2 regions of the Exiguobacterium sp. R-39 genome follow, and region 1 is predicted to be linked to the other one. Evidence: predicted binding sites of a transcription regulator. Region 1 holds the regulator's gene; the other holds the start of a gene.

Region 1 (14,704 bases):
TCAAAACGTCACTGTTACTGTCTACTAATTTTAAACACAAACAACCTGCCGGGCGAGATCGCCTGGCAGGCTTTTTTATGTCTTAAGAAACGGATGAAACGTGTCCGGATTGTAATTCATACATTTTTTTATACAATCCGTTCTTTTCAATCAACGTCTGATGATTCCCTTGTTCCACGACTTCCCCTTGATGCAGGACTAAAATCAAATCCGCATCCTGGATTGTCGACAACCGGTGGGCAATCGCAATCGTCGTTCGCCCTTGTCGCATGCGTTTTAAGGCGACTTGAACTTTTTCTTCCGTTTCCGTATCGATTGAACTTGTCGCTTCGTCGAGAATCAGGACTTTCGGATCCCGCGCCATCGTCCGGGCAAACGAGACCAACTGGCGTTCCCCGGCAGAAAACGTCGCTCCCCGCTCTGCGACCGGACTGTCATATTGCTCGTCCAACTGATTGATGAAGCCATCTGCTTGGACAAAACGGGCTGCTTCCTCGACTTTTTGGAATGGAATCGAGGAATCGAATAACCGGATGTTATCGGCGACACTTCCAGTAAACAGGAATGAATCCTGTAACACCAGTCCGACATGGCGCCGCAGTTCGTCTTCCGGCAATTGTTCGAGCGGTTGCCCGTCAATCAAGATTCGACCCGACTGATAGGAATAAAAACGCATCAGGATATTGATGATCGAACTCTTCCCGCTGCCCGTCTGACCGACCAGGGCAATCGTCTGACCCTTCTTCGCTTCAAACGAAATTCCTTTTAAAACTTCCTTCTCTCCGTCATAACTGAAGCGGACGTTATCAAAGACGATATGTCCTTCTGTAATATCAGCGTCACCCGCAATCGTCTTCGCAGGTTCCGGCTCATCCGTATCGAGTACTTTAAAGACACGGTCCGCCGAGACGACAGCCTGTTGGAATTCAGACAGACGTTGCATGATTTGCTGAACCGGTTGGAAAATCCGCTCCATGTAACTGATAAAGGCATATACGACCCCGACCTGGACCGTTTGTGAAAATGACAGGACACCGAAGTACGTAATCAAGGACGCAATCGTCAGCGCTAACATCAACTCGATGATTGGCCGAAGCAGCCAGCTGTCGAGCTTCAAGTTCTTGTAACGGCCGTTCTGATGGGCGATGTTCGTCTCTTCAAATTCCGCCATCAACCGTTTTTCCTGGCGAAATTGTTGAATGATTGCCATCCCGTTGATCGATTCATTCAGCTGTCCGTTAATCTTCGACAACAAATCCCGGACTTCAGCGTAATATTTCGTTGAATAACGGCGGTAAATCCAGATGATGAAATAAAACAGCGGTAACAGGACTAACGCAATCGTCGCGAGGCGCGGTTCCAGTAAGTAAAGGAACAGATAGGTTCCAATCAGTTGCACCCCGCTTTGGAAGAACGTCGACAAGACACCGATATACAGTTCTTTGATGGCTTCCGTATCGTTTGTGATCCGTGAAACAAGTACGCCAGCCGGTGTCCGGTCAAAATAACCGAGCCGTAAGTGCATGACGTGGCGAAACACATCGATCCGAAGCCGTTGAATGACTTTCAAGGCGATTTTTTGGAACTCAAACGCCTGCAGATAATCGACGACGATCCCTGTCGTATGCAACAGTAAGTACACGCCGAACAATAACGCCACTTCCTGCACCGGATAGTTGCCGACCGCGACATAATCATCGATGAAGATTTTAACGAGATAGGGACCTCCGAGCTTTGCTCCGGTCGTCACAAGCAACAGTAAAAAGGCGACTAACACCTGTTTTTTAAACGGTTTGACGAATCCCAGCAATCGTCGTAAGACCGCTTTTTCATTAATATCATGATTCAAGCGTTCCACCTCCCTGTTCGACGAGTGATTCGAGTTGCTGACGGTCGTAGGTTTCTTTATACCAACCGTCACGGGCAAGCAGTTCATCGTGTGTTCCCCTTTCAATGATTCGACCCGCATCGAGGACGATGATCTCATCGGTATGCGAAACCGCCGACAGACGGTGGGCGACAATGATTTGTGACTGTTCGTTATCCGCTGTCCGGAAGTGTTCGATGATCGCTTCCTCCGTCTTGGCATCAACCGCCGACAATGCATCATCCAATACCAGAATCGGACAATCCGCGAGTAACGCCCTGGCAATCGAAATCCGTTGTTTCTGACCGCCGGATAATGTGACACCCCGTTCCCCGACCATCGTCGCATAGCCTTCCGTAAAGCCGAGAATATCCTCGTGAACGGCAGCAATCCGTGCAGCTTCCATGATTTCTTCCATCGATGCATCCGGTTTCGCAAAGGCGATATTATCAGCAATCGAAGCAGAGAACAGGAAATGATCCTGCGGAACGATTGCAACCTGCTTGCGGACCGTTTCACGCGTCAATTGTTTGACGTCCTGTCCGCCAATCGCAATCGAACCGTATTTGACATCGTATTCGCGTGATAACAGACGAACGAACGTCGATTTTCCGGCACCGGTCCGACCAACGATTCCAAGTGTCCGTCCGGGTGTCAATGTCACGTGAATGTTCTCAAGCACAGGTTGTGTCTCATATACAAACCGATCAATCGCGACTTGTAAATCAGCGGACGAAACCGTCGTCGCCGCTTCTTTCGCATCCTTGATTTCCGGTTCGATTGCAAGCATCCGTTCAATCCGGTCGTACGAAGCCCGTCCCCGTTCGACGATATTAAACAACCAGCCGAACGCAAGCATCGGCCACGTCAGTAATCCCAAATATGTAGTGAAGGACACGATGTCCCCGATCCGAATTTCCCCTTGCTGTAATAAATACGCGCCGTATCCGACGGCAATGATATAAGATAAGCCGACCAAACCGAAAATCGTCGGATCAAATAAGGCATCGATTTTCGCGACCCGGCGGTTTTTTTGAACGACATCATCAGATAACGAAGTAAACGTTCCGACATCCGATTCAACTTCCCCTGTTGCTTTCAAGACGCGGACTCCGCTGACGCTTTCTGCGACCTTGTCATTCAAATCCGAAAAAGCTTCCTGCGCATCGTGGAATCGGGAGTGCAGCATCTTCCCGTACCGTGACGTCAAATAAACCATCAGCGGCATCGGTAACAACGAAACAAGCGTCAGTTTCCAACTGATCGTCGTAATCATCGTGATGATGACGAAACTGCCCATCGTCACGGAATCGACGAGTGTCAAAATACCGGCTCCTGCCGTCATCGAGACGGCTTGTACATCATTCGTCGCATGAGCCATCAAATCCCCGCTGCGGTACTTCTTGTAAAATGATTGATCCAGGTCCGAAAAATGACCATATAGCTGACTTCGCAACAACCGGCCGAGCCGGATCGACGCTCCGAAGATGTAAAACCGCCAAAAATAACGAATCACATAGGTCGATACCCCGATCAACACCAGTGTCGCGACCAGTTTCCATAAATCATTTTTCGTCAAACTGCCTTCGCTCAGTCCGTTGACCGTCGAACCGATTACTTTCGGCGGAATCAGTTCCAGTCCGGCAACAAAAATTAAAGCAATGATGCCTAAACTGTATGCTTTCCATTCGAGTCGGAAAAACCAACTCAGTTTCCTGAAGACTCCCATACAAGTCCCCCCTTTTTAAATCGATTGAGTATTTCTAATAGTCTCACATTTTAGATTAGCCATCTTCCTAAAAAATAGCAAACAAAAGGAGACCAAATTGGTCTCCTTTTACAAGTCGTTATTTTTTCGGTGATTTCATTGAACCACTCATTGAACGCATCACTTGGTTGACTTTCTTTTGTGATGGCTTTTGACCCATTTGCATCATCAATGTCTTAATCATATCTTCGTTGATTGGTGGGTTTTGCTCCAAATAGTTCATCATGTATCGACGAGCGATATAAAAACCAAGGGCGACACCAGCTACCAAGCAAAGAAGGGCAATTAAAATCCAAATCCATGTAGCCAAGTTGCTTCCTCCTCTAACTTCAAACGTCGCTTTTTACTATACTATAATTTAAAGCCTTTGCATAGATAATGCAAAAAAAAGGTGCGCGCGTTTGCGCACCTTTCTTCATTAACCGAGTTGCTTAACTGTGTTCAAGACATTTTCGACAGACATGCCGTACTCTTTTAACAGAAGATCTCCAGGAGCCGAAGCACCAAAGCGATCGATTCCGATGACTTGTCCTTCTGTTCCTACATATTTATACCAACCGAGTGAAGCACCGGCTTCAATCGCAAGACGCTTCGTGATGCGTTTTGGTAAAACTGATTCTTTGTATTCTGCTGATTGCGCTTCAAACAATTCCCATGATGGAAGTGAAACGACTGCTGCCGTTTCGCCAAGTTCTTTTTGTGCTTCGACTAACAGATGCACTTCAGAACCTGTTCCCATTAAGATTGTATCCGCTTTGTTGATGTCACCCGCAATGACGTATCCGCCTTTTTCAGCGCCTTCAACCGTCGTACCTTCAAGTTCAGGTAATCCTTGACGTGTCATGACGAGAAGTGTCGGTTTGTTTGTTGATTGAACGGCTGTTTTCCATGCGGCAATCGTTTCTTTCCCATCTGCCGGACGGTAAACTGTCAAGTTCGGCATCGCACGGAAACTCATCAAGTGTTCAACCGGCTCGTGTGTTGGACCATCTTCACCAACAGCAATCGAGTCATGTGTCAGGACGAAAATCGACTGGATACCCATCAACGCTGCTAAACGAACTGCAGGACGGAGGTAATCCGAGAATACGAAGAATGTCGCACCGTAAGGAATGACACCACCGTGTAACGCCATACCGTTGACAGCTGCTGCCATCGCAAACTCACGCACACCAAACCAGATGTTACGGCCGCTTGGATCGATGTCGAAGTCAGCTTCGCCTTTGAGCATCGTGTTGTTTGATCCTGCTAAGTCAGCTGAACCACCGAAGATTGACGGGATGTTTTTCGCAAGAGCGTTCAAGACTTCACCACTTGTCTGACGTGTCGCTTTTTTCGATGTCAGATCATATGTTGGCAGGTCTGCTTCCCAGTTGCTTGGCAATTCGTTGTTGATGGCTTGAACAAGTTCAGCATGCAATTCTGGATGCGCCGCTTTGTATTGTTCCATTTTCTCAGTCCATGCTGCTTCTGTATCAGCACCACGTTTGACAATGCGTTCTTCGAACAAGTCTTTGACTTCTTCCGGGACGTAGAATTCTTCGTGATCCCAAACGTAGCTTGCTTTCGTCAACTTGATTTCCGCATCTCCGAGTGGTGCACCGTGTGAAGCCGATTTACCTGATTTGTTTGGTGAACCAAATCCGATGACTGTTTTCACTTCAATCAATGTCGGTTTTGTTGTTTCAGCTTTTGCTGCTTCGATTGCTTTTGAAATCGAATCAAGATCCGTTCCGTCTTCGACACGGATGACTTGCCAGTTGTATGCTTCAAAACGTTGTTGAACGTTTTCTGAGAATGATTTATCGAGATCGCCATCGAGCGAGATATCGTTTGAATCATACAGAACAACCAATTTGCCAAGACCTAAATGTCCTGCAAGTGATGCCGCTTCTGCCGAAACACCTTCCATTAAGTCACCGTCTCCGCAAATCCCGTATGTGAAGTGATCGACGACGTTTAACTCGTCACGGTTGTATTTTGCTTCCAAGTGACGTTCTGCCATCGCCATACCGACAGCCATCGCAATGCCTTGTCCGAGTGGACCAGTCGTCGCATCGACACCTGCTGTGTGACGGTATTCCGGGTGACCCGGTGTTTTTGAGTTCCATTGACGGAATGACTTCAAGTCATCCATCGCGAGATCATAACCTGATAAATGGAGGAGTGAGTAGAGAAGCATTGAACCGTGTCCTGCTGAAAGTACAAAACGGTCACGGTTGAACCATTCTGGATTTTTAGGGTTATGGTTCATATGATCCGCCCATAATGTAAATGCCATCGGTGCTGCACCCATCGGCATTCCCGGGTGACCCGAGTTCGCTTTTTGTACTGCATCAATTGATAAGGTACGAATCGTATTTACTGCTAATAATTCTACTGTTGTCATGTTCGTCAAAACAATCATCCTCTCTCTTTTTCACAAATTCCTCCTCATTTTAGCATACCCACAAATGTGATACAACTTTTCTAAATAGTATGTCACATTGAAATGAATGCGCTCTCTATTGCCGTTTTCTTGGCACTTTCGTGATACATATTACGAACGTTTCACCAAAAAAAGCTACGCCACTCATCCCAATGAGTGACATAGCTTTTGTCATTATTGTTTGTTCCGTTCTTCTTCCTGTGCTTGCTTCAGTTTTTCAGGTGTTACGTCGGTTCCTTCTTCATCGACGATTTTGATGCCCATCATCTGATTTTTGAACGAACCACGGAATGCTTCCAGATAGGCAGTCCGTAATTCTTTTTGTTCCGCTGTTTCTGCATCAGTCAGCGGTTCGACTTTTGATTTATTGGCTAATTCGTTAATCCGGTCCAGTTGTTCTTGTGATAACATGATATCCCTCTTTCTGTTGACTCAAAGTTGAGCTTTCAATAGTAACCTTACTGTAAAAGACACGAAAAAAAAAAGCAAGTTTGATGCGCCGCTGAGGCATCAAACTTACTTCCTTATTCGTACGTACTGACTACTTCTTTATATTCCAGATAACGCCGGTTGACGGTCGCTTTCGAAATGTCGTGTCCCATCCCTCTTAATGTCACCGCGATGTCGGCGAATGTCAGTCCTAACTCACGTAACCGGACGATTTCTTCAATCGGGACTTCCTTTCGGCTCCGACCGGCATTTTCACCTTGACGGTTGAGGTTCTGCTCGGGACGAAATCCATTTTCGACAGCCCGTCGCATCCCGCGGGCAATTTTCGCATTATGCAGTTTCCGTTGATACTCTTCGACGAGCGATACAATTTCAAGAACCATCGCTTCGGCGTCTGCCAGTTTATACTCGCCATCCGATTCCATCGTCATCAGTTGAACCTGATGTTTTTGGAACGTATGTAAAATGGCGATTTTGGCATTCCCGCGTCCGATCCGCGTATCATCCGTCACGAGAACGGCATCCACGGCTTGACGTGTGACGTAATCGAGAACGGATAACATCCCTTCCCGATCAACGTCATAACCACTTTCCTTTTCCGTGATGATCTCCACGACTTCAAATCCTTTTGTTGCAGCGAGTCCCGACAGTTCCGATCTTTGCCGCTCAAGCGAGCTGTCCTGTGCTTCTTTTTCCGTCGAGACGCGACAGTAGATTACTACTTTCACTGTACTTCACACCCCTGTTCGTTCTTTGACAACCTTTACAGTTTGTCATTGTTGCGCGATTGGTACAACGATTTTGTTTTTCGAAATGACATGAGTCGTCTTCAGTTCATTATTCTCGATCAACCACTCGACATATTCCTGATCTGTCATCGATCCGTCATTATAGACTTCGGCGACCTGTTCGACGGTCGCGTTTTGATCGACTGTGACAGAAGCCGTCAAGAGTTGCTCGACCTTCTCGTCCGGTCGAGGTGTTAAAAGGAAAAGAATGAAAGCCAGGCTGAGCGTATAAAAAACAATGGAAAAGGCATGGGTACGAATCGTATGCATCATGATAAATCCCTCCAGTTAAAAATGTTTTTAGAATAGATGTTCTCGGAACAATTGTTCGCATAACTCATCTTAAACCAAGAACCGGTGTTCGGTCAACACAAAATGTCGAACAATTGTTTGTACGCTCATTTGTTCTATGTTATAGTGATTTTAGAAACATGTATTCCTATAACCTTCAAAAAACCAATCCGGAAAGAGGTGGCAATTCATATGCGGAAAATGTCGAAACGACAACAAGAAATCCTTGACTACATCGTTGCTCAAGTAAAACTGAAAGGGTATCCCCCTTCAGTTCGTGAAATCGGTGAGGCTGTTGGTCTTGCTTCAAGCTCAACGGTACACGGTCATTTGGATCGTCTAGAAAAACGCGGACTGATTCGCCGTGACCCAACTAAGCCACGTGCGATTGAGATATTGCTTGATAAAACTGATGAAAATCACGAAGCCATCGTTCATATTCCCGTCATCGGGAAAGTAACGGCCGGTTTTCCAATCACGGCCATCGAAAACATTGAAGAACATTTCCCGCTTCCTGCCCATTACGTCGGGAACGAAAATGTCTTTATGTTGACGATTGATGGTGAGTCGATGATCAACGCAGGTATTCTAGACGGTGACCGGGTCATCGTTCGTCAGCAAAACACAGCAGAGAATGGTGAAATCGTCGTTGCTATGACCGAAGATAGCGAAGCGACCGTCAAACGGTTCTTCTTAGAAGATCAACAAGTACGTCTCCAACCAGAAAATGATTCGATGGACCCGATGTATTTCGATAACGTCTCGATTCTTGGCAAGGTCATCGGCGTATATCGGACGATCCACTAAGCGAGGGACCAGCACAGCTGGTCTTTTTTTATGCCTTCTGGAAATGTACACGATACAGTCAATACCGTTGCTTTAACCGGCTATGTTGCGTATTCGGTCGCAACCCAGCAGACGGATTGGCTTCCAACCGCTGTCGGCATCGCCGTCGGCACCCTTTGGCTTTCACCAGACCTCGACTTGAAGTCCGAACCTTACTACCGGCACGGTCCTTTACGGGTCTTTTGGATGCCTTATGTCAAAATCATGCCCCACCGCTCCATCTGGTCGCACGGTTTGATCATCGGCGATCTCATTCGCCTGATGTACAGCGCCGCTTTTCTGATTCCGCTTTTATTTTTGGCGCTGTACCTGAAAATCATTGAATCGAGTACGGTCGATTCCTGGTTCGCGTCCATGCCTGCTTTCATCATCGGCGTCATGGTTGCCAGTACGATACATATTGTCCTTGATCACTCCAGCAGCTTCTTTCGAACAAAAAAGAAGCGGAAAAAGCGTCGTTGAAAATCCTTCGTTCATTGTAAAAATGAACGAAGGATTTTTTTAGTATCCATTATTCATTTTTTTAAACATAAATTAAGGAAATTTTAATTCAAAGATTTGAATTAATTGTATTGAAAACGTTCTCAATTAGATGTAGGTTTAAATGGAAAGGCCATTATTTGCTTTAATCCAAAGGGAGGGTTTTTGCATGAGTAACTTTACAAGTGAGCTGATTGGAACAATGATTCTGATTTTGCTCGGCGACGGAGTCGTTGCAGGGGTTGTCTTGAGAAAGACGAAATCTGAGAACGGCGGCTGGATTGTCATTACATTCGCTTGGGGTCTCGCCGTCATGACGGGAGCATACATTGCTGCCTCGAGTGGTGCACATCTCAATCCTGCATTGACATTGGCGCTTGCCATGAATTCCGATTTACCGTGGGCAGACGTACCTGTCTATATCGCCGGTCAATTAATCGGAGCATTCATCGGTGCAGTACTCGTTTGGCTTCATTATATGAAACACTTTGAAGCGACTGATGATCAAGCAGCAAAACTGGGTGTGTTCGCAACAGGTCCGGCGATTCGCCATACACCGTCAAACCTGATTTCAGAAATCATCGGGACGTTTGTCTTGGTATTCGGAATCCTGTCATTTGGTCTGACAACATTTGGTGACGGACTGAAACCATTCATCGTCGGTCTTCTTGTCGTCGTCATCGGTCTCTCGCTCGGTGGTACAACAGGATATGCCATCAACCCGGCCCGTGACCTTGGTCCGCGGATTGCACACGCTATCTTACCGATTAAAGGAAAAGGTTCATCTGACTGGGGTTACTCGTGGATTCCAATCGTTGGTCCGATCATCGGTGGTGGAGTAGCCGTCTTGCTGTATCAACTGCTGCAAAACTGATTTTGTTTGACACCTACATCTCAAGGGGGATTTCAGCATGGAAAACAAGTACATCTTAGCACTCGACCAAGGAACAACAAGCTCACGCGCCATTATTTTTGACCACGATGGTCAAATCGTGAACTCTGCGCAACGTGAATTCAAACAATACTTCCCGCAACCGGGCTGGGTCGAGCATGATGCCAATGAAATTTGGGGATCAATCCTCGCTGTCATGGCGGATGCTCTCGGAACGGCTGATATCAAACCGAGCCAAATCGCAAGTATCGGAATTACGAACCAACGTGAGACGACGGTCGTCTGGAACAAAGAAACAGGTAAACCTGTCTATCACGCGCTTGTCTGGCAATCCCGTCAAACATCCGGTATCTGTGATGAGCTGAATGCACAGGGTCTGAACCAAACATTCCGTGATAAAACAGGTCTTCTGATTGACGCCTACTTCTCAGGGACAAAAGTGAAGTGGATTTTGGATAACGTCGAAGGGGCACGGGAACAGGCAGAAAACGGAGAACTTCTATTCGGAACAATCGACACATGGCTCGTTTGGAAGCTGTCTGGTGGAAAAACGCATATCACAGACTATACAAACGCTTCCCGGACATTGATGTACAACATTTACGAACAAAAATGGGATGATGAGTTGCTTGAAATCCTGACAGTTCCAAAATCAATGTTACCGGAAGTCCGTCAATCAAGTGAAGTGTATGACAATACCGTTCCGTATCACTTCTTCGGCTTCGAAATTCCGATTGCCGGAATTGCCGGTGACCAGCAAGCTGCTCTCTTCGGTCAAACATGTTTCGAACCGGGTGAAGGAAAGAACACGTATGGTACAGGTTGCTTCATGCTCATGAACACTGGTGAAAAAGCCGTTTCGTCTGACCACGGTCTACTGACGACAATCGCCTGGGGTGTCGACGGAAAAGTCGAATATGCACTCGAAGGATCAATCTTCGTTGCCGGATCCGCGATTCAGTGGTTGCGTGACGGCTTACGGATGTTGAAAAACGCGAAGGATTCAGAAGGTTATGCGTTAAAAGTCGATTCGACAGAAGGCGTTTACGTCGTTCCTGCCTTCGTCGGACTCGGTGCCCCGTACTGGGATAGTGACGTTCGTGGCGCGATCTTCGGCTTAACACGCGGAACGGAGAAAGAACATTTCGTCCGCGCGACTCTCGAATCCCTTGCTTATCAGACACGTGATGTCTTGACGGCAATGGAAAAAGATTCAGGCATCGAACTAAAAACGTTGCGTGTTGATGGTGGTGCGGTTTCGAATGACTTCTTGATGCAGTTCCAGTCGGATATCTTAGGTGTACCGGTTGACCGTCCGGAAATCAATGAGACAACAGCTCTCGGTGCTGCATATCTTGCTGGTCTCGCAGTCGGTTACTGGAAAGACAAAGCTGAAATCAAAAAACAATGGAAACTCAACCGTCAGTTCAAACCAGAAATGAAAGAAGACGATCGCGAACAGCGTTATGCCGGATGGCAAAAAGCGGTCGAAGCGACAATGGCGTTTAAACCGAACAAAAAAGAAGTCAACGCCTGATTTCTTTACTGGTATTCCCTCGCGGAATACCAGTTTTTTTGTTTTCCCTAAAAAAACAGGTTCGCTTCCTCTTCGGAAACGAACCTGTTATTCGGATTACCTGTTTTACGAAAATTCTGCTTTGACGCCTGTTACGATATCATCCAGCGTTTTTGATTGACCACTTAAGACCGCTGCCAAAAAAGCGCCCTCTACCAGCGGTGCTTCGACGAACTGAACGTTCCGGTCCCCACTGTATAATTCTAAGGCCAGTTCCGCGTTCATCGTCGCCGATCCGATGTCGGTCAAAATTAAGCCGTCATCGTTCAACTCATTCATCGTCTCTTCAATTCGGGACGCATCGGTCCCGATACTGCCGTCCGCAAGCCCAGCTGCGAGTAACACGGGTGTATCCGGAGCCATTTCAGCCAATAGTTCCTTTAGTCCGGTCGCAAGCTTTTCACTATGGGAGACTAAAATCAAATTAATCATGACAAGACCTCCACAATCGAACGTAATAACAGCGAACTTGATAACGCACCGGGATCCTGGACACCGACCGTTGCATCCCCAAAATAAGAAGCCCGTCCTTTTGTCGCCACACGCTCTTTTGTATCTGCCAATGCTTGATCGAGTGCTGCGTTCAAATCACTCTCTTGTTCCAGTGCTTCGTAAAACGGTGTCCAAATATCGACCATCGTTTTTTGTCCAAACTCTGATTTCCCGCGCATTTTAATCCCATCCGTCGCTTCTTTAAACGCCGCTGCCAGTTCCGCCCCTTCAACTTCTCTTTTCCCTTTAAACGCTCCGGCAAATTTAACGAATGCCGTACCGTAGAGCGGACCGGATGCACCTCCAACGGTTTTAATCAAGGTCATTCCGACTTGTTTTGATAAGACACCTAGATCTTCATACTCTTCTTGCGCCTCAAGTTCTTTTTGTACAGCCTGGAAACCGCGCGACATATTGATGCCGTGGTCGCCGTCACCGATTTCCCGGTCAAGATCCGTCAATTCATCTTTATGGTGTTCGAGATCGGCAGCCGCTTTAAGCAATGCTTTGCGGAATTCTTCAGTCGATAACTTCATCTATCTCACCCTCTTTTAATTAGAATCCGATTGCGTTCGTTTTTGCATCCAAGTAGCCGACCAGTTCATCGTCAACCGGAAGCAGCGTAATTGAGAAACCGTGCATTTCGAGTGATGTCATATAGTTGCCGACGAACGGACGAACAATCTCGTATCCTTTAGCCTGCAATTGTTCCGCGACATATTTATAGGTGATGTACAATTCCGATTCAGGCGTTCCGCCCATTCCGTTGACCATGACCGCTACTTTTTTATCGGTTACTTCCGCTGTCAATCGATCGAGTAATTCCGTCACGATGGCTTCGACGGAGGCAATCGGTTTCCGCTCCAGACCCTTTTCACCGTGAATCCCAATTCCGATTTCCATTTCATCCTCGTGCAAATCAAAACCGGGTTTACCGCTCTCCGGCATATAACATGGGGACAACGCCATTCCGATTGACCGGACGCCGGCAATGACTTTCTCAGCGACTGCTTTGACTTCAGCAAGTGATTTGCCCTCTGCTGCCGCAGCTCCGGCAATCTTGTGGACAAAAATCGTGCCAGCGACTCCGCGGCGGTCTTCTTCTTTTTTGATGGCGATATCATCCCGGACGATGACCGTCTCGACTTCGATGTCTTCGAGTTCGGCCAATTCTTTCGCCATGTCGAAGTTCATGACATCTCCAGAATAGTTTTTGACGACGAGCAGCACCCCTTTCCCACCGTCTGCCGCCTTGATTCCTTCAAGCACCATGTCAGGTGTCGGAGAAGTAAAGACTTCACCACAGACAGCAGCTGCGAGCATACCGTCCCCGATAAATCCGGCATGCGCCGGCTCATGGCCGCTTCCCCCACCGGATACAAGGGCCACTTTCCCGTTCAACGGTTCTTTTCGTTTAATGACATTGACTCCGTCGACTTTTGCATAAAGATCAGGATGTGCTAAAACGAGACCTTCCACCATATCTGAGACAAACCGGTTCGCATCTTGCATTAATTTATCCATCTTGAACGCTCCTTCGTCTAACGAATTTTGCCGTACCACTTACTCTTTACCACAAATCGAGACGACTTATGTCAAGGAAACATATGAAAATATTGACCAGTTCATTTCCAATCCGTTTTGATGATGCTATGCTGATAACACATCATCGCGAGAGGAGTCACCTTCTATGAACGCTTCGTTTCAAGCAGGTATCAAAGCCTGTCTGCCGACCGTCCTCGGTTATCTCGGCATCGGATTTTCTGCCGGCATCGTCGGACGCGCCGCCGGACTCAGTCCGCTTGAAATCGGATTGATGTCCATCTTGATTTATGCCGGCGCTGCTCAATTCATCATTACGAGTCTACTGTTACTAAACAGTCCGTTTTCTGCCATCATCTTGACGACGTTCATCGTCAATTCCCGGCATCTTCTGATGAGTATGACGCTCGCACCGCGTGTTAAAAGCCGGCATTTCTTCGATCGGTTTGGAATCGGCGCTCTCTTGACAGATGAGTCGTTTGCCGTAGCCATGAATACTTCCTTAAAACGGCCGCTTGATGCACCATTCATGCATGGATTGAACATAACCGCTTATTTGAGCTGGATTGCCTCGACAGTCCTCGGAGCACTCGTCGGCAGTTGGTTCCCGGATCCGGAACGATTCGGACTGGATTTTGCTTTAACCGCGATGTTCATCGGGTTATTGTACCTGCAGTTTGAAAGCGAGCGGTCCCGCATCGCTCTAAATGGTCTGTTGCTCGTCCTTGTTTTCCTGTTGTTGTACATATCAATGCGCTATCTGTCACCGGAACTCGCCGTTTTATTCGCGACGATGATAGCTGCCAGTATAGGAGTTGTAATCTCACGATGGAAATCCGCTTAGAACTATTCGTCCTTTTTGCTGCCTGCGGTCTCGTCACGTTGATTCCGCGGATACTGCCGTTTTTGTTGATGCATGGTCTGACGTTACCCCGTCTGCTGACCGATTGGTTGTCGTTTATCCCGGTTTGTTTGTTAAGTGCTTTATTCTTTCAAAACTTACTAGTGGCACGAAACGGAGACTATCCGACACTCTCCCTTCTCCACCTCGTAGCATCCGTTCCGACCGTCCTCGTCGCCGTCAGCAGCAAAAGCCTTTCCTACACTGTCATCACCGGTGTCCTGTCGATGGCGTTGCTTCGTTTGTTTCTGTAAAACTTGTTCACAATAAATCAAAAAGACGAGGAGAACGGATCCGATGATCCGCTCTCCTCGTCTTTTGATAATTACACGCTTTCGATTAAGCCGATACATCTGCATAGTCCGGCGTCTGCTCGAACTCCC
Region 2 (14,704 bases), 700 kb from region 1:
AGGAGAGGGGCTTTACGATTACTGTGCTTTTGCCAGTTCTGAGTACGGTGCGGGACGGCCGAGCAGATAACCTTGTCCGAGATCAAATCCAAGTTCGCGGCAGAGATCGAGTTCTTCCTGACGTTCGATGCCTTCCGCAAGAATCTGAATCCCCATCTCTTTTGTTAAATGACGCGCTTTTCGTAAAAAGGCTTCATTTTCTGTTACAGTGTCACAGTTTGAGATGAAGGCACGATCAATTTTGACATAATCCGGTTGGAGTAACGACAACATATCAAGCGTCGAGAAGCCGGCACCGACATCATCGAGTGCTACTTGGATGCCTTGTTTTTTATATTGTTCGAAGACATGTTTCAAGTGATTGACGTCTTCGATTTTTTCCGTCTCGACGACTTCGAACACGAGCCGGCTTGGATCCACGTTATACCGTTCGACGATTTCGAACGTATGACGCAGGCAGTACTCCGGATTGTAGATGGTCGAAGGGAGGAAGTTAATAAAGGTTTTTTGCGTTCCACCGACCAGATGTGTTGCCCGAATCGCTTCTTCACGCGCCCGTTGATCGAGTCGGGAATGAAGCCCCATTTTGGAAGCGGTCGAAAAGAGCAGACCCGGGGACATCGGAATCGTTTGGTCAGCGGCCCGAAGCAACGCTTCATTCGCAAAAAGTGAGTTGTCTTGAATGTTGAAGATTGGTTGCAGATGACTCGTCATGATGCCGTTTTGAATGAAATCAATGGCTTGTCGGCTCTTCAACTGTTCGAGTAAAACAGAAGCTGCAAGTACAGGTGTCACGAGACGTGATCCGTTCGCCCGGCAGGAAACCGGAAAATCCCCAATCTGTAACGTAGAGCTAAGGATTTGTTCCAACTGCTCAAATGAACTGTAAGAAAATACTTCTGGCGCAGGCGATTGAATATGTAAAGAACCGGCCTCGATAAAACGGATTGTTGTTGTACATTCGGCGCAAGGATGCCACATGAATGGGTGTCCACCTCTCTTGGTAAAATACGTCTGTAAAAGATGTATTTATTAAATTAGTTAAAGTCTTTACCCGAAGATAATCTATAAATAAACCTGATATCAACTATTTGTCCTTCAATTGACCAAAGTAAAAAAAAAGATAGGTACAGTTCATCTTTTGATGAACCATCCTGTCTTTTTTATCGGTTAATCGGTACATAATTTAAAGGATTACGATCGAATCCACAAAATCCAAAGCGTAGCATGCAGTAAAATTGCTAACGGTACAAAGAGTTGGAATTTGGCGGTCCGTGTTTTATGCCGGACGAGTTGCATTGCCAAAAGCGTCCCGAGAGCGCCGCCTAAAAAAGCAATTGTCAACAAGGTGGCTTCCGGCGTCCGCCATTCGTGTTGCTGCGCTTGGCGTTTATCCCGCCACATTGAAACAAATCCAATGACGGTCATGATGCCGTAAAATACAACGATACCTGAAAAAATAGTCATAGCAGTCCTTACCTTTCCGCGCCGCCGCCGCCGGAACTTCCGCCGCCGCCCCGGCTGCCGCCACCGCCTCCACCACCACGCATGATAGCGGAAAAGATGTTGATGATGGCAAAAAAGAACATCCCGCCGGTGAACTTCATATCGAGGAATAACAAGAGAACGAGACCGGCGCCAATCAGGACTTTTGCCCATGTACTCAAACCGCCGTCCGCACTTTTCTTAACCGGATCCTTCGATTCAAGCGACTGTTCTTTCGAAACGACACTGACGACCGCTTTATATGTTTCGGACGCTGCTTTACCATACTCGCCTTGATCACGATAGGGAACAGCGTACTTGTCGAGGATGCGTCCCGCTGTGATGTCGGTCAGAATGCCTTCGAGCTTATAGCCGACTTCGATCCGGAAGTTCCGGTCTTTTTCGTTTGGGGCCACGACAACGAGAATTCCGTTATCTTTTCCGGCCTGTCCAATACCTTGAGCCCGGAACGTTTCATTGGCATACGTGCTTAGATCTTGTCCTTTTAAATCCGGCACAGTCTTGAGCACGACCTGTGCCGTTGTATATTGTTCGAGTTCTTGCCCGAGACGAGCGAGTTCCGCTTCTTCCGACGCGGTCAGCAGCTGTGCATCATCCTGGATGAAGAATGCTGCGCCCGTGCGTTCTGACACGGCTTCGGCAGTCGGAGTCAGAAGGAAGAAGACGAGGAACGCGGTAAAAAGCAGTCGCGTTCGTCGCCAAATCATTTCGAGTCACTATTGAAGTCGACCGTCGGATTTTCACGGTCACTTTCGGAGATTTCATAATATGGTTTTTTCTCGAAACCAAATGCCGAAGCATAAAGCGAAGTTGGGAAACTGCGACGTTTTTTGTTATAGACTGTCACAGCATCATTATAATCTTTACGGGCAATACCCAGACGATTTTCCGTTCCTTCGAGTGTATCCATCAACGATTGGAACCGTTCGCTTGATTTTAAGTCCGGATATGTCGTTTGCAACGCGATTAATCCACGAAGCGAAGATGTGACCTGTTGATCGGCTTCAATCCGTTGTTCTGTTGAAGCAGCACGTGCTAAGCCGGCTTGTGCTTCAGCGATATCACCATACACTTTTTGTTCCTGACCGGCGACACCTTTGACGGTTTCGACGAGATTCGGAATTAAATCCGCCCGGCGTTTGATTTGATTATCGACTTGCGACCACTTATTTGAAACATCTTCTTCCACATTGACGAGACTGTTGTATTGTCCGATTGCTAAAAATGCAATGAGGACGACGACCGCAATCCCGATGATGAGAGGTAACTTGGAACCTCCACGATTTCTACGAGCCATAACGATGACCACTCCTTTTTTCTGTATCTCAACTATATATACCCTAATCGTTCTTAATTAGTTTCATGAAAATGAAAAACTACCAACGATTCGCTGGTAGTTTGAGGATTACATGTAGACGATGACCGCAAGAATGGCTGCCAGGACAAGGCGGTAAATCGCAAACGGAACGAGTTTAATTTTGTTGATCAGTTTCAGGAAGAAACGAATCGACAGTAACGCAAAACCGAACGAAGCGATGAAACCGACGATGTAAAAGCTGAGGTGTGCCATTTCGATGTACTGCCAGTTTTTAACGAGTGACAAGGCACTTGCACCAAACATGATCGGAACAGCCATGATGAACGTAAAGTCTGCTGCCGTCCGGTGATTCATCCCGAGGAACACCCCTCCGGAAATCGTCGAACCGGACCGTGAGAAGCCCGGCCAAAGCGAGATACACTGGAATAGGCCGACAAGAGCTGCCTGGCGGTACGAAATCTGATCAAGCGTCGTTGTTTTCGGTTCTTTTGGTCCGAATTTATCAGCCGCAATCATCAAGATGGCACCGGCTGCAAGACCGATGATGACGGTATCGATGGAGAAGAGGTTTTCATCGATGAAGTCTTCGAACAACAGACCGAGAATGGCTGCCGGAAGTAAACCAATCAGGACGTGACGTAACTTTAATTTGTGTGTACCGGTTGCATCGTGTTCACCTTCAATTTTGTAAAGACCGATTAAACTGAACAACCGTTTCCAAAAGACGACGATGACGGCTAAAATCGAGCCGAGCTGGATGACAATCTTAAATGTATTCGCGGAGTACTGAGTTAAGAACTCTGAAGTCTGCAGCCACATATCATCGACGATGATCATATGTCCTGTCGAGGAGACAGGGGCGAATTCCGTCATTCCTTCGACGAAACCGAGTAAAAGTGCTTTAAGTAATTCAATGATAGTCATGTTATTCTCCTTCTATATTTTTCTATTTAAAAACATATCATGTTTTATTCTTCTGAGATAGAACTAATCAAAATATCGGGCGCAAGTCTGAGACAAATGTGACTTGTTGAAAAAGAAATAAAGGAGTAAGCTATTCTTATAATCAAACAAACGTTTGAATGAGGTGGGAGAATGGAAGCGAAAACAGAACGTCTTCAGATTACAGGAATCGATTGTGCGAACTGTGCTGCGAAAGTGGAGCGGGGTGTTGCGAACGTAACAGGCATTGAACAGGCAGATTTGGATTTTGCCGGTCAGAAACTTTATCTGACGTATGAAAAGGACGTTGCATACGACGAGACGTATCAGGCAGTCATTGAACGGATTCAGCAGCTCGAACCGGATGTACAAGTGATACGGACAGCATCCGCAGAAGCAGTTGATCCGCATCAACAGGTGGGACATGACCATAGTCATCCGCACGATCACGGTCCATTTTTAAATCGTACGAAAAAAATACAATATAGTATCGGGATGATATCCTTCATCGGTGCCTTTTTTGTTCCGGGATCAATTGACCTTCTATTTTTTACGATTGCCTACTTTTTAATCGGTTGGGATGTCCTTCGAACCGCTGTAAGAAATATCCGGCAAGGTCAAGTGTTTGATGAGAACTTTTTAATGGTCATTGCGACGGCTGGTGCTTTTTTAATCGGAGAATATCCGGAAGCCGTCGCTGTGATGCTGTTTTATCAAGTCGGTGAGTTTTTCCAACACCGTGCCGTCGATCAGTCGCGTAAATCGATTGCCGCGTTGATGGACATCCGGCCGGATATCGCGACGCTTGAGGATGGCCGGCGTGTGAGTTCGGAACAGGTGAACATCGGTCAACGGATTATTGTCCGGGCAGGGGAGAAGATTCCACTGGATGGGACTGTTCTTGAAGGGGAAGCGTTCATCGATACGACGGCATTGACCGGTGAATCGATCCCGCGGCGTGTCCGTCCGACCGAGCCGATTTTAGCCGGGACGATTAATACCGATGGTCATCTGTTGATTCAGGTCGATCGACGATACAGTGAGTCGACCGTCGCTAAAATTCTGGATTTAGTCGAAAATGCGTCACGCCATAAAGCACCGACGGAAAAATTCATTACACGATTTGCACGGATTTATACACCGATTGTCGTCGTGATTGCAACACTTCTTGCCATCGTGCCGCCACTCGTTGTGACGGGAGCGGCTTGGAACGACTGGATTTACCGGGCACTTGTGTTCCTTGTCATCAGTTGTCCCTGTGCGCTCGTGATTTCAATCCCGCTCGGCTTCTTTAGTGGAATCGGTGCTGCTTCGAAACGCGGTATTCTTGTCAAAGGCGGAAATCATCTCGAAGCGTTACAACAACTCGATACGGTCGTCTTCGATAAAACGGGAACGTTGACGGAAGGTGTGTTTGAAGTCGTCGAACTGAAAGCCGTGCATGGATCGGAAGACGAACTGCTTCGCGTCGCAGCGACCGTTGAGCAACACTCGAATCATCCAATCGCAAAATCGATTCAACGGATGTATGCCCTGCATGGTTCTATTCCGACCGCTGTTCAAGACTATCAGGAAGTAGCCGGTTCCGGCGTCGCCGGACGGTTCGGCACGGATCAGATTCAGGCGGGAAATGCCCGGTGGTTCAAAGAACTCGGCTTGATGCCGCTCGATCAGACCGAAGACGGGACTTATGTGCATGTTGCCCGAAACGACAGCTACCTTGGATATATCCGGATTGCCGACCGTATTAAAGATACGACGATAGAAGCATTACGCGAACTAAAAACACTCGGGATTCGCCAGACAATCATGTTGACCGGAGACCGGCGGGAAACGGCGGAACGGATCGGGCAGCAAATCGGGATAACGCAAGTAAAGGCAGAACTGTTGCCACATCAAAAAGTGGAACAACTCGAAGCGATCTTAGATCAAGCAAAGGGACAGGTCGCGTTTGTCGGGGACGGAATTAATGATGCTCCCGTATTGACGCGGGCGGATGTCGGGATTGCGATGGGTGGACTTGGAAGTGACGTCGCGATTGAAGCAGCGGATGTCGTCCTGATGACGGATGAACCGAAACAACTGGTCGAAGCGATTCGGATTGCCCGGTCGACACGCCGGATCGTCTATCAGAACATTACGTTTGCATTAGGTATCAAAGGGATTTTCTTATTGCTTGGTGCCTTTGGTGTTGCGACGATGTGGGAAGCCGTTTTTGCCGATGTCGGTGTGACAGTCCTCGCTGTCCTAAATGCGATGCGGATTTTACGAAAATAAGAATTCAATCTACAAATAAAACCTCTCCCATATTTACACGGGAGAGGTTTTATTGATGTTACATCAGCCAAGTGCGACGTCAAGAATCATCATAACAGTGAAACCGACCATCAGACCAAGTGTTGCCAAGTCTGATCCGTTTTCAGCCTGTGATTCGGGAATCAATTCTTCGACGACGACGAAAATCATTGCGCCGGCGGCAAACGCCAAAGCATACGGCAAGAGCGGTTGAATAAAGAAGACGGCAGCAGCACCGACCATTGCAGCAATCGGTTCGACGATCGCCGACAATTGTCCGTAGTTAAAAGCCCGCCGACGTGACATGCCTTCTCCGCGAAGCGGAATCGACAAAGCAGCCCCTTCCGGCATGTTTTGAATCCCGATTCCAAGTGCCAGTGTCAAGGCACCGGCAACGGTCGCACCATCCATGTTCAGTGCGGCGGCACCGAACGCGACACCGATCGCGAGTCCTTCCGGGATATTGTGGAGCGTAATCGCGAGAAACAGCAACGTTGTTTTTTTCAGACCGGTCGAAGGACCTTCAGCGGTTTCGAGCGGAGCGGATAAGTGCAGATGGGGAGTTACAAAATCCAGGAGGCGGACAAAAAAACCGCCTGCGAGGAAACCGATTGCGGCCGGCAACCAGGCAATCCCACCATCTTTTTCCGTAAATTCAATTGCCGGGGCAAGCAAGGACCAAAACGACGCCGCAATCATGACACCGGCTGCAAAGCCGAGCATCATATTCATGACCCGTTTTTCAATCGTCGTAAAGACGAAGACAAGTGCGGCCCCGAGTGCCGTCAATCCCCAGGTCATCATACCGGCAAGCAGGGCTTGCATGACGACCGGAAGTCCGGTAAACCATTCCATCATACCAATCAATCCTTCTTTCAATGACAATTCTTAAAATAAGTGCGTATCGTACAGCAGCTTCTGTCTCTTCTACCCGTTTTCGATCCGGATGATTCGTCCGAGCGGAATTTCAATCCGTGAGGACCCGCGCAAAACAAGGTACGCGCGCTCACGGTGAACCTGCTCGATGAATCCGGATGTCGTGACATAGCCTCTTTCACTATAATACGTGATTTCGAGCTCGGTTCCTTCTATTAATGATTGTTCGAGTAAAAAATGCCAAGGATACTGCAGTTGTTCATCGATGACAGGAAAATCGATGTGATGTTTTTCAAGATAATAGGCTTTAAGCAACTGGATGTGTTCCGGCATCAAAAAGGGAAGCCACTTGAGATTTCCGCGGTCACGGTAACGTGTCATGTAAATCACCTCCCGGATGTCCGCCGACGAATCGGAGGCGGCGTTTCGCGACACTTGTATCGAGGAAAGACACCGCCAGCCGGATCGTTCCTTTTCCGTAACGTAAATTGACATGGTCGATGGCTTTTAATAACCGTTTTCTGCGCCAGACCTTTGTATTGTCTTCAAACAAGGACAATTGAAGTGTTCCCTGATCCGGGGTGAGTTGTCCGAGGGCGACCGATAGAAAGCGAACCGGTTCACCGTCGAGCCAATTCGGTTCGAACAATTGGAGGACGTAACGCAACAACAGCCGTTCATCGGCGGTCGGATAAGGCAGGCGGAGCTGTTTCGAAAAGCCATCCCGGGTGACATGGCGGGAGTAGCGAACGCCGAGATGCACCGTCCAACCGACTTGATTAGAAAAACGGACCCGTGCGGCGACATCACCTGCTAATTCGGAGAGGACTAAACGAATCTGTTCGTACTGGTAATAGTCACGCATCAAGGTCACTCCATGGCCGATCGTTCGTTTGGCATCGGATGTGGTCTGAAATAAAGTCAGGGGATTGATGATCGTCGGAGAACTGTCAATTCCCCAGGCGTGATGCCAAAGTTCTGCCCCGATTACGCCGAACTGTTCGTGCAGATCTTCCACCCGTGCTGCTGCCAGGTCACCAATCGTTTCGATACCAAGCGCCAGCAAATGCTGTTCCATCATCCGTCCGATGCCCCACATTTTACGAATCGGAAAATCGTGCAGCAACCGGGAAACATCCGCATATCCGCATCGTGCGATGCCTTCACGTTTTCCACGTAAATCAAGGACCAGTTTTGCGATGACATTGTTCGGACCAATCCCAATCCGGACCGGAATGCCGGTCTGATGCCAAATCGCCGTCTGGATTTTTTGAGCCGTTTCAACATCTGAGCCAAAAAGCCGTTCCGTTCCGGTCATATCGATAAAGTTTTCGTCAATCGAATAGATCCGGATCGCGTCGGGAGGTGCAAACTGATGCAAGACATCCAGTACTTCGATTGATGTTTTCATGTATGCCAGCATCCGCGGTTCGACGAGCACAATCTGTTTCCGCTCACGAGAAGGCAGCTGCTCAATTTGATAAAGACGACTAGCTGTCTTAATGCCAAGTTGTTTTAAGGCGGGACTGGCCGCAAGAATAACGGATCCGGATCGATGAAGGTCTGATACGACAGCGAGTTTCGTCGTCAAAGGAGGAAGGTTTCGGTAACGGCATTCGCAACTGGCATAGAAGGAGACACTGTCGACACAAAAGATGCGTCGATCGGGAAAAGAGATAGTCGGGTTCATCGGAAACACTCCTTGATACATAAAAGAACGTTTGTTCTTGTTTTTGATTTGACTATATCATGGTCTCAGTCGGTCTCAAATCAAAAAACCAAAAAAAGAGTCAATCTTTGCTACACTAAGAAAGATGAAAGTGAAGTAAAGAAAGAAGGGGAAGTACGTGAAAAAACAAATCATTCAATTACCCGAGTTACCGCATCAATTGACACCAGAAACCTTTGCGGATGTCGAAATCGATGACCCGTATCTGTACCAAACGCTGTATGAAAAAGAGACATTACCGGTCGAGCTGACAGAACGGCTGGACGTCAATCAAGTCTGTTTTCGGAACGTCTCGTTTGCAGGACTGGTTTTTGAACGGGCTTCATTTGAAAATGTCCGGTTTGAACAATGTGACTTGACGGGCTGCCAGTTTCAGGACAGTCGTTTTCACCGGATCGTCTTTGAGGATTGTCGTCTGACCGGGATTCACTTTGAGTCCAATACAATCGATCATGTGACGATCAAAAACTGTCAGGCTAATTATGCTCAAGTTATCCGGACAGCGTTACGTCACGTCGCACTGGAGCAGACGACGATGCGGGAAAGCCATTTCTTTGAAATGAAGCCAACCGATTTCCGTCTGCATGAAGTTGATTTATCGGAAAGCCAATGGGTCGAGACGGCGTTAAAAGGACTCGATCTGCGGCATGCCGATCTGTCCGGAATCACGATTGATCCACGCTTCTTACCGGGTGCCGTCGTTACGGAAAGCCAGGCCATCACATTTGCCCGTTTACTCGGACTCGTCATTCCAAGTCACGATTAACGATAAACAAAATGAAGTCCGCTGTCCCGGTAGTACTCGGGACAGTGGACTTCATTTTGTTTAGAAGGAAATGGTTTCACCGTCATCCGGGATGAGGAAATGTGCGGACAGATGATGAGCGGCCAGAAAGTCGGCAATCATATCGCGGCGCAGGAGACAATGGTTGACGGTCTCGAGATGCGAGACGATGATCGTGGCTTCAGCCGCCGCTTCATGAACAGCAAGCAGATCACGCTGGGACATCGTAATCGGTTCGCCGGTCAGGAATTGTGCAGCACCACTGTTGACGATGATGATATCCGGCGCATGTTGTTCGATTGCCTTCGCGACTTCATCACACCAAATCGTGTCACCGGTGATATAGAGCGTCGGTTCGTCAGGATGTTTCAAGACGAGACCGGACACCGTACCCATCCGTTGACCGATTTCACCGACACCGTGTTGTCCCGACGTATGGGAGACACGGATATCACCGAGCGACAGTCCGTTCTCAAACGAAGATACATTCGTGAACCCGGCTTCGCGGATCGTGGCTGCATCCGACTCATTTTGTGCATAAAGCGGAATTTGTTTCGGTAACACTTCTTTTGCCGTCTCGTCAAAATGGTCGGCATGCAGATGGGTGACGAAAATCGCGTCCGGATCAAGTAACGTCGCGATATCGACCGGTAAGTCGACGAGCGGGTTCGGAACGGCATTAGGTGTGTGACCAAACGGCGGTAAGGTTCCTTTTTCACCGAGAAACGGATCGATTAAAAATACTTGATTGGCATAAGTGACGACGAGTGTCGCATTACGGATCTGTTGAATATCCACAGGCAGTCTTCCTTTCGGGTTGGGAATGTTTCACTGTTCGTTCATTTCCCATTCAGACGCCGGACTAATCATATCTGCTCGTCGATCGTTTTCGGAAGCAATTTTTCCATCGCCAGGACATCGACATAATACCCGTTAAGCATACCCTGTTCCTTAAATGTTCCGACAATCCGGAAACCGGACCGGATGTACAGTTTTTGACCGAGTCTGTTAAACGGAAACGTAAACAGAATCAACTTGTGGAACCCTTGCGTAATCGCGTGTTCTTCAATGACATGGAGCAGTTGACGCCCGATGCCTTGTCCGCGGTGGGTCCGGGTGATGTAGACCGATAGTTCACCGACCGATTGATAGACGGGGCGCGGATTGTAGGGGTCAAGTGAGATGAAGCCAAGGATCGTCGTTCCTTCATACGCTACAAACCCGGCATAGCGGGGTGTCCGTTCCTGATACCAGTCCTGCATGAAAGATAATTCCTTGGTATCCGTTTCAAGCGTCGCGATCCGATCTTCGATGCCTTCGTTATAGATGGCGAGGATGTCTTGTAAATCAGCTTCTTGGACAGGACGAATCATCATACACGTGACCTCCAATTCAAAAGAGTCTTTTCTTCATTATATAGGAGGAAACGAAAACAAGCGGTATGTTTGTAAGATAGGAATGGAGCAGAAAAAAACAGACAGCCGGATGGACCGGGCCGTCTGCTATTCGGATGTTTCCTCAGTTTGTAGTTTCGATCGGATCTTTTTCGTAAATTGGAACCCAACCATCCGTTGTCACGAAAATCCGGACCGCAACGACTTGGCGATCGTCCTGTAGTGTGAAGTAATGACGTGTATTGACGGGAACGGAAATCAAATCTCCGGGGTTCAGTTCAATGTTGTAATAGCCGACTTCGTCGTCCTGGATCGCAAAGACGCCGTGACCGCTGACGATGAACCGGACTTCGTCATCCGTATGGTGGTGCTCTTTTTGGAAGTTGACGAGCAACTCATCTAAGTTCGGTGTCGCATCGGACAGTGAGATGATATCGGCCGTCTGGTAGCCGCGGCGTTCCGAGACGTCCGTAATTTCCGGCTCGAACGTATCGAGAATCGTTTGTTTGTCCGCGTCCGTCAGCGTATAGGTGTCGACCAGTTCTGCCGGGAGTTTCGAGACATCCCATTGTTCATACAGGACACCACGTGAAGAAAGAAAAGCGGAAACCTCGTTTTGATCCGTATACCGTTCGTTTGTCTTTTGGAAAAGTACTGTTGCCATTTTAAATTCCTCCTTTTAATGAATCGCCTGTCGGCACGTTTGCAGTTTTAACGTGTAGCTGAATAAAAATTCAAAGGCTTCCAACTGTTTTTTCGCTTCAAAGGCAGTCGGTGCCCAGACGGTGATCCCGTGATTGCGAATCAGGACGGCACCGCTTTCCGTTTTTACATGCTTGGCAAACACTGCGGCAAGAGTCGGGATATCCGCATGGTTCGCAATAACCGGTACGACGACTTCCGCATCTTCTTCCCAGCGGCCGAGTGCCTTGATGATTTCCTGACCGGTAAACCGGATTTCCCCGCGGTCTCCGTAGAGTTCTGAAATGACATTGTTGTCGACGGTATGGACATGAAGCGAGCAGCCGGCCGTCGTCCGGTTAAAAACTTCGACATGAAGTAACGTCTCCGCGGAAGGACGTCCGTTTTGTTCGCCGATCAATTGACCGGTCGCGTCAACATGGACGAAATCGTCTGGCGTGTCCTGGCGTTTATCTTTGCCGCTTGCCGTCACAAGAAATTCCGTCGGACTGCTGTTCGTTCGAATGGCGAGGTTACCGCTCGTGCCGGGAAACCAGTCGCGTGCGGCGAACTCCTGCTTGATAGCGCGGAGTTCTTCGTATCGTTTCAAGAATGTCATGCATGCACCCCCGTGGTCTGTAAGTGTTTGACGATGTCATAAAACGTTTCAAACGGCGTATAGGGAATACCGTGCTGTTCACAGAGTGTTATCAGATAATCCCGGGCATAGACGTGATCAGCCTTTTTCGCCAGTTCAAAATCCGTCACGGAATCGCCGATTGCGATGATCGTATCGCCGTCCTGCTTCAACTTCCGGGCGATTGACGTTTTACAACAGCCGCATTGATTGTTGCATGCCGCATCGCAAGCGTGTGGCCATTCAATCCGGACCGTCTCTTCACTGAAGTCACTGCCGTTGCAGTAAATCGTTTCATCTGTCAGTAAACAGGCAAGAATCGGTTGGACAAAAAAGTCAATTCCGCCGCTGACAATCGCAAAGTCGATTCCGTTTGATTTGGCAAAGGCGAGTAAGGTGTCGAAGCCGGGACGGATGACTGCCCGATTAATCAAAAAATCGATATACTCCTGTTTTCGATCTGAGGGCAACAATCGGAACATCTGTCCAACCCCGGACCGGATCGACAGCGACCGGTCGAGCACACCTTTTTTTAATGGTTCAAATGCTTCTTGCGGGGCAAACTCTTTCATCAAGGCGATGATGTTGTCGTGTTCCGTCACCGTGCCGTCGAAGTCACATAAAATCCGAGTCGTCATTTCGTGATCCCCCAGGCGTCAAGGGCGACCCGTAATTCTTCCTGCCGCGTTGCGGCACTTGTCAGCGATTCTCCGGTCAGTGCGGCGTCGAGCGCCTGACGAAATGCAAGGACACCGGCCGCTGCCCCTTGCGGATGACCGTGAACGCCGCCTCCGGCATTGATGACCGAATCGGTACCGAAATCACGGACGAGCTGAGCGACGAGGCCGGGATGGATGCCGGCGGACGGAACCGGCAGAATCGTCTTCGTTTCTCCGATTCGCGTCGCTTCAACGGCGATCCCGCGGGCCAAATCTTTGGCGAGTGCAACGTTACCATAGGGAGACGGGAACAATGTCAAGTCAGCACCGGCCAGTCGGGGTAACGTTCCAAGCAGAACAGGAGCCGAAATACCGTATTCAGGACTTGCGATCAAGGCACCGCTTAAGGCCGGGTGATTAAAAATCGGGACGGAAATGTCCGCATCGGCAGCCAACTCGCGCAGGACATCGAGTCCGTATGTAAACGTGTTGAGCAGGAAGGCCGTGGCACCTGCTTCAATCAGGCGTTTTGCCTGTTCCTTCAAGCCGAAGACGGGACCGCTTAACGTAATTGCATAAAGCGCCCGTTTGCCGGTGCGTTCATAATGGGCGTCGAGGACTTCCCGTCCGATCCGTGCCCGGTCGAGTGCCGGCGTCAACGGATTGTCGTATAGAATCTCATCATCTTTAACGAGATCGATGCCGCCCGCGAGCTGTGCTTCGAGTTGTTCCTGTAAAAAGACGAGGTCCCGTCCGATGACTCCTTTAAATATGCTCATCAACAGGGGACGGTCATGGACCTGAATCAATTGACGGACTCCTTCAATCCCGAATTTGGCACCGGGAAAGTCGTTCGTGAATGACGAGGGAAGCTGTAAGTCGGTTAACTTGATTTGTCCATCGAGCGACAGTTTACCGAAGACCGTCGTTAAGATAGCGGAAAAGTCCCGTGAGACGTTGTGTTCCGGATAACGGATCGTAATGTAACCTTTGCCGTCATGTTCTTCTGTATGGACGACCTGTCCTTTAAAGGATTCCAGTTGTTGTTGTTCCAAGTGATTTAAATCGGTCCATGAACCGACCGTCAGACCGAGCGCGATTTGCTCTGCCCGTTTCGGCAACTGATCAGTCGTTCCGAGTTGGTATGTTGCGGTAATGTACGCCATATGAATCGTCTCTCCCTTATTGAAAAATACAAAAATGGTCCCTCGTCAATGACAAGAGACCATGAAAAATTGCGCGTGGACTCTTATCTGTCAGCGTATTAGCTGCAAGAATTAGCACCGTGCCAAGTGGTCGGTTGCTGCGACATCGTAGGGCTCGTCCCTCCGTCTGCTCTTGATAAGAATTGGATGAAATTGTGAAATCTAATTGCAATTTTTACATGAGATCCATCACTTGTCAAACTATATTTTGAAAATTTATTTTTTTGAAAATACTTCTTCTATAGACGGTTCCGTTTTTGAATCCGTTTCACTAAAAATTGGAATTGACAGACGGCCAGCAACGCACGTAGTATTCAAATCAACATCAAATCACATGACAACTACATATGACTCTTATCGTGAGTTGGCAGAGGGAATTGGCCCGAAGACGCCGCAGCAACCGACCATCCGGCACGGTGCTACATCCAACAGACATTCGTCTGAGAGATAAGAGGACGGAGTATTCTGCCGCGCCTCTTTTCTTTGACGAAAAGAGGCGTTTTTTCGTGTGATCAACAAGGAGGAAACCAGAATGGGATACCAAGCATTTACAGTACAGGACGCGATTGAACGGGTCCGGACACTCGGATTAATCGGCAATGAACCGGTGACGGCAGAAGAGATCGGGGACGGGAATTTAAATCTCGTTTTCCGGATTCAGGAAGGAGAAAAACGGCT

The links. The regulator LexA, encoded in region 1, represses DNA repair genes until DNA is damaged. The targets are predictions, from matches to a motif close to CGAACATATGTTCG.
Positions count from the first base shown of each region.
Region 2: a site for LexA is predicted at 8,652-8,665, ahead of ACP26N_RS02345 (DNA polymerase thumb domain-containing protein). Genes of this name have one in related genera too.

Region 1 is NZ_CP187965.1:1,123,411-1,138,114, reverse strand. Features, by position in the region: gene ACP26N_RS05815 (SH3 domain-containing protein) at 1-28, shown strand, start outside; gene ACP26N_RS05810 (ABC transporter ATP-binding protein) at 83-1,849, opposite strand; gene ACP26N_RS05805 (ABC transporter transmembrane domain-containing protein) at 1,839-3,596, opposite strand; gene ACP26N_RS05800 (YneF family protein) at 3,715-3,945, opposite strand; gene tkt (transketolase) at 4,054-6,042, opposite strand; gene ACP26N_RS05790 (DUF896 domain-containing protein) at 6,238-6,474, opposite strand; gene ACP26N_RS05785 (YneB family resolvase-like protein) at 6,588-7,241, opposite strand; gene yneA (cell division suppressor protein YneA) at 7,287-7,574, opposite strand; gene lexA (transcriptional repressor LexA) at 7,785-8,399, shown strand; gene ACP26N_RS05770 (metal-binding protein) at 8,430-8,900, shown strand; gene ACP26N_RS05765 (MIP/aquaporin family protein) at 9,088-9,792, shown strand; gene glpK (glycerol kinase GlpK) at 9,830-11,347, shown strand; gene dhaM (dihydroxyacetone kinase phosphoryl donor subunit DhaM) at 11,453-11,818, opposite strand; gene dhaL (dihydroxyacetone kinase subunit DhaL) at 11,815-12,414, opposite strand; gene dhaK (dihydroxyacetone kinase subunit DhaK) at 12,434-13,402, opposite strand; gene ACP26N_RS05740 (AzlC family ABC transporter permease) at 13,569-14,264, shown strand; gene ACP26N_RS05735 (AzlD domain-containing protein) at 14,249-14,575, shown strand; gene ACP26N_RS05730 (GNAT family N-acetyltransferase) at 14,661-14,704, opposite strand, start outside.
Region 2 is NZ_CP187965.1:427,741-442,444, forward strand. Features, by position in the region: gene ACP26N_RS02305 (EAL domain-containing protein) at 19-981, opposite strand; gene ACP26N_RS02310 (DUF1294 domain-containing protein) at 1,195-1,467, opposite strand; gene ACP26N_RS02315 (TPM domain-containing protein) at 1,476-2,213, opposite strand; gene ACP26N_RS02320 (LemA family protein) at 2,210-2,803, opposite strand; gene ACP26N_RS02325 (undecaprenyl-diphosphate phosphatase) at 2,912-3,748, opposite strand; gene ACP26N_RS02330 (heavy metal translocating P-type ATPase) at 3,920-6,043, shown strand; gene ACP26N_RS02335 (ZIP family metal transporter) at 6,107-6,919, opposite strand; gene ACP26N_RS02340 (YolD-like family protein) at 6,989-7,318, opposite strand; gene ACP26N_RS02345 (DNA polymerase thumb domain-containing protein) at 7,302-8,627, opposite strand; gene ACP26N_RS02350 (pentapeptide repeat-containing protein) at 8,785-9,432, shown strand; gene ACP26N_RS02355 (MBL fold metallo-hydrolase) at 9,493-10,248, opposite strand; gene ACP26N_RS02360 (arsinothricin resistance N-acetyltransferase ArsN1 family A) at 10,317-10,826, opposite strand; gene ACP26N_RS02365 (1,2-dihydroxy-3-keto-5-methylthiopentene dioxygenase) at 10,969-11,508, opposite strand; gene ACP26N_RS02370 (methylthioribulose 1-phosphate dehydratase) at 11,524-12,144, opposite strand; gene ACP26N_RS02375 (2-hydroxy-3-keto-5-methylthiopentenyl-1-phosphate phosphatase) at 12,141-12,800, opposite strand; gene ACP26N_RS02380 (2,3-diketo-5-methylthiopentyl-1-phosphate enolase) at 12,797-13,987, opposite strand; SAM riboswitch class I at 14,068-14,169, opposite strand; SAM riboswitch class I at 14,378-14,480, shown strand; gene mtnK (S-methyl-5-thioribose kinase) at 14,559-14,704, shown strand, end outside.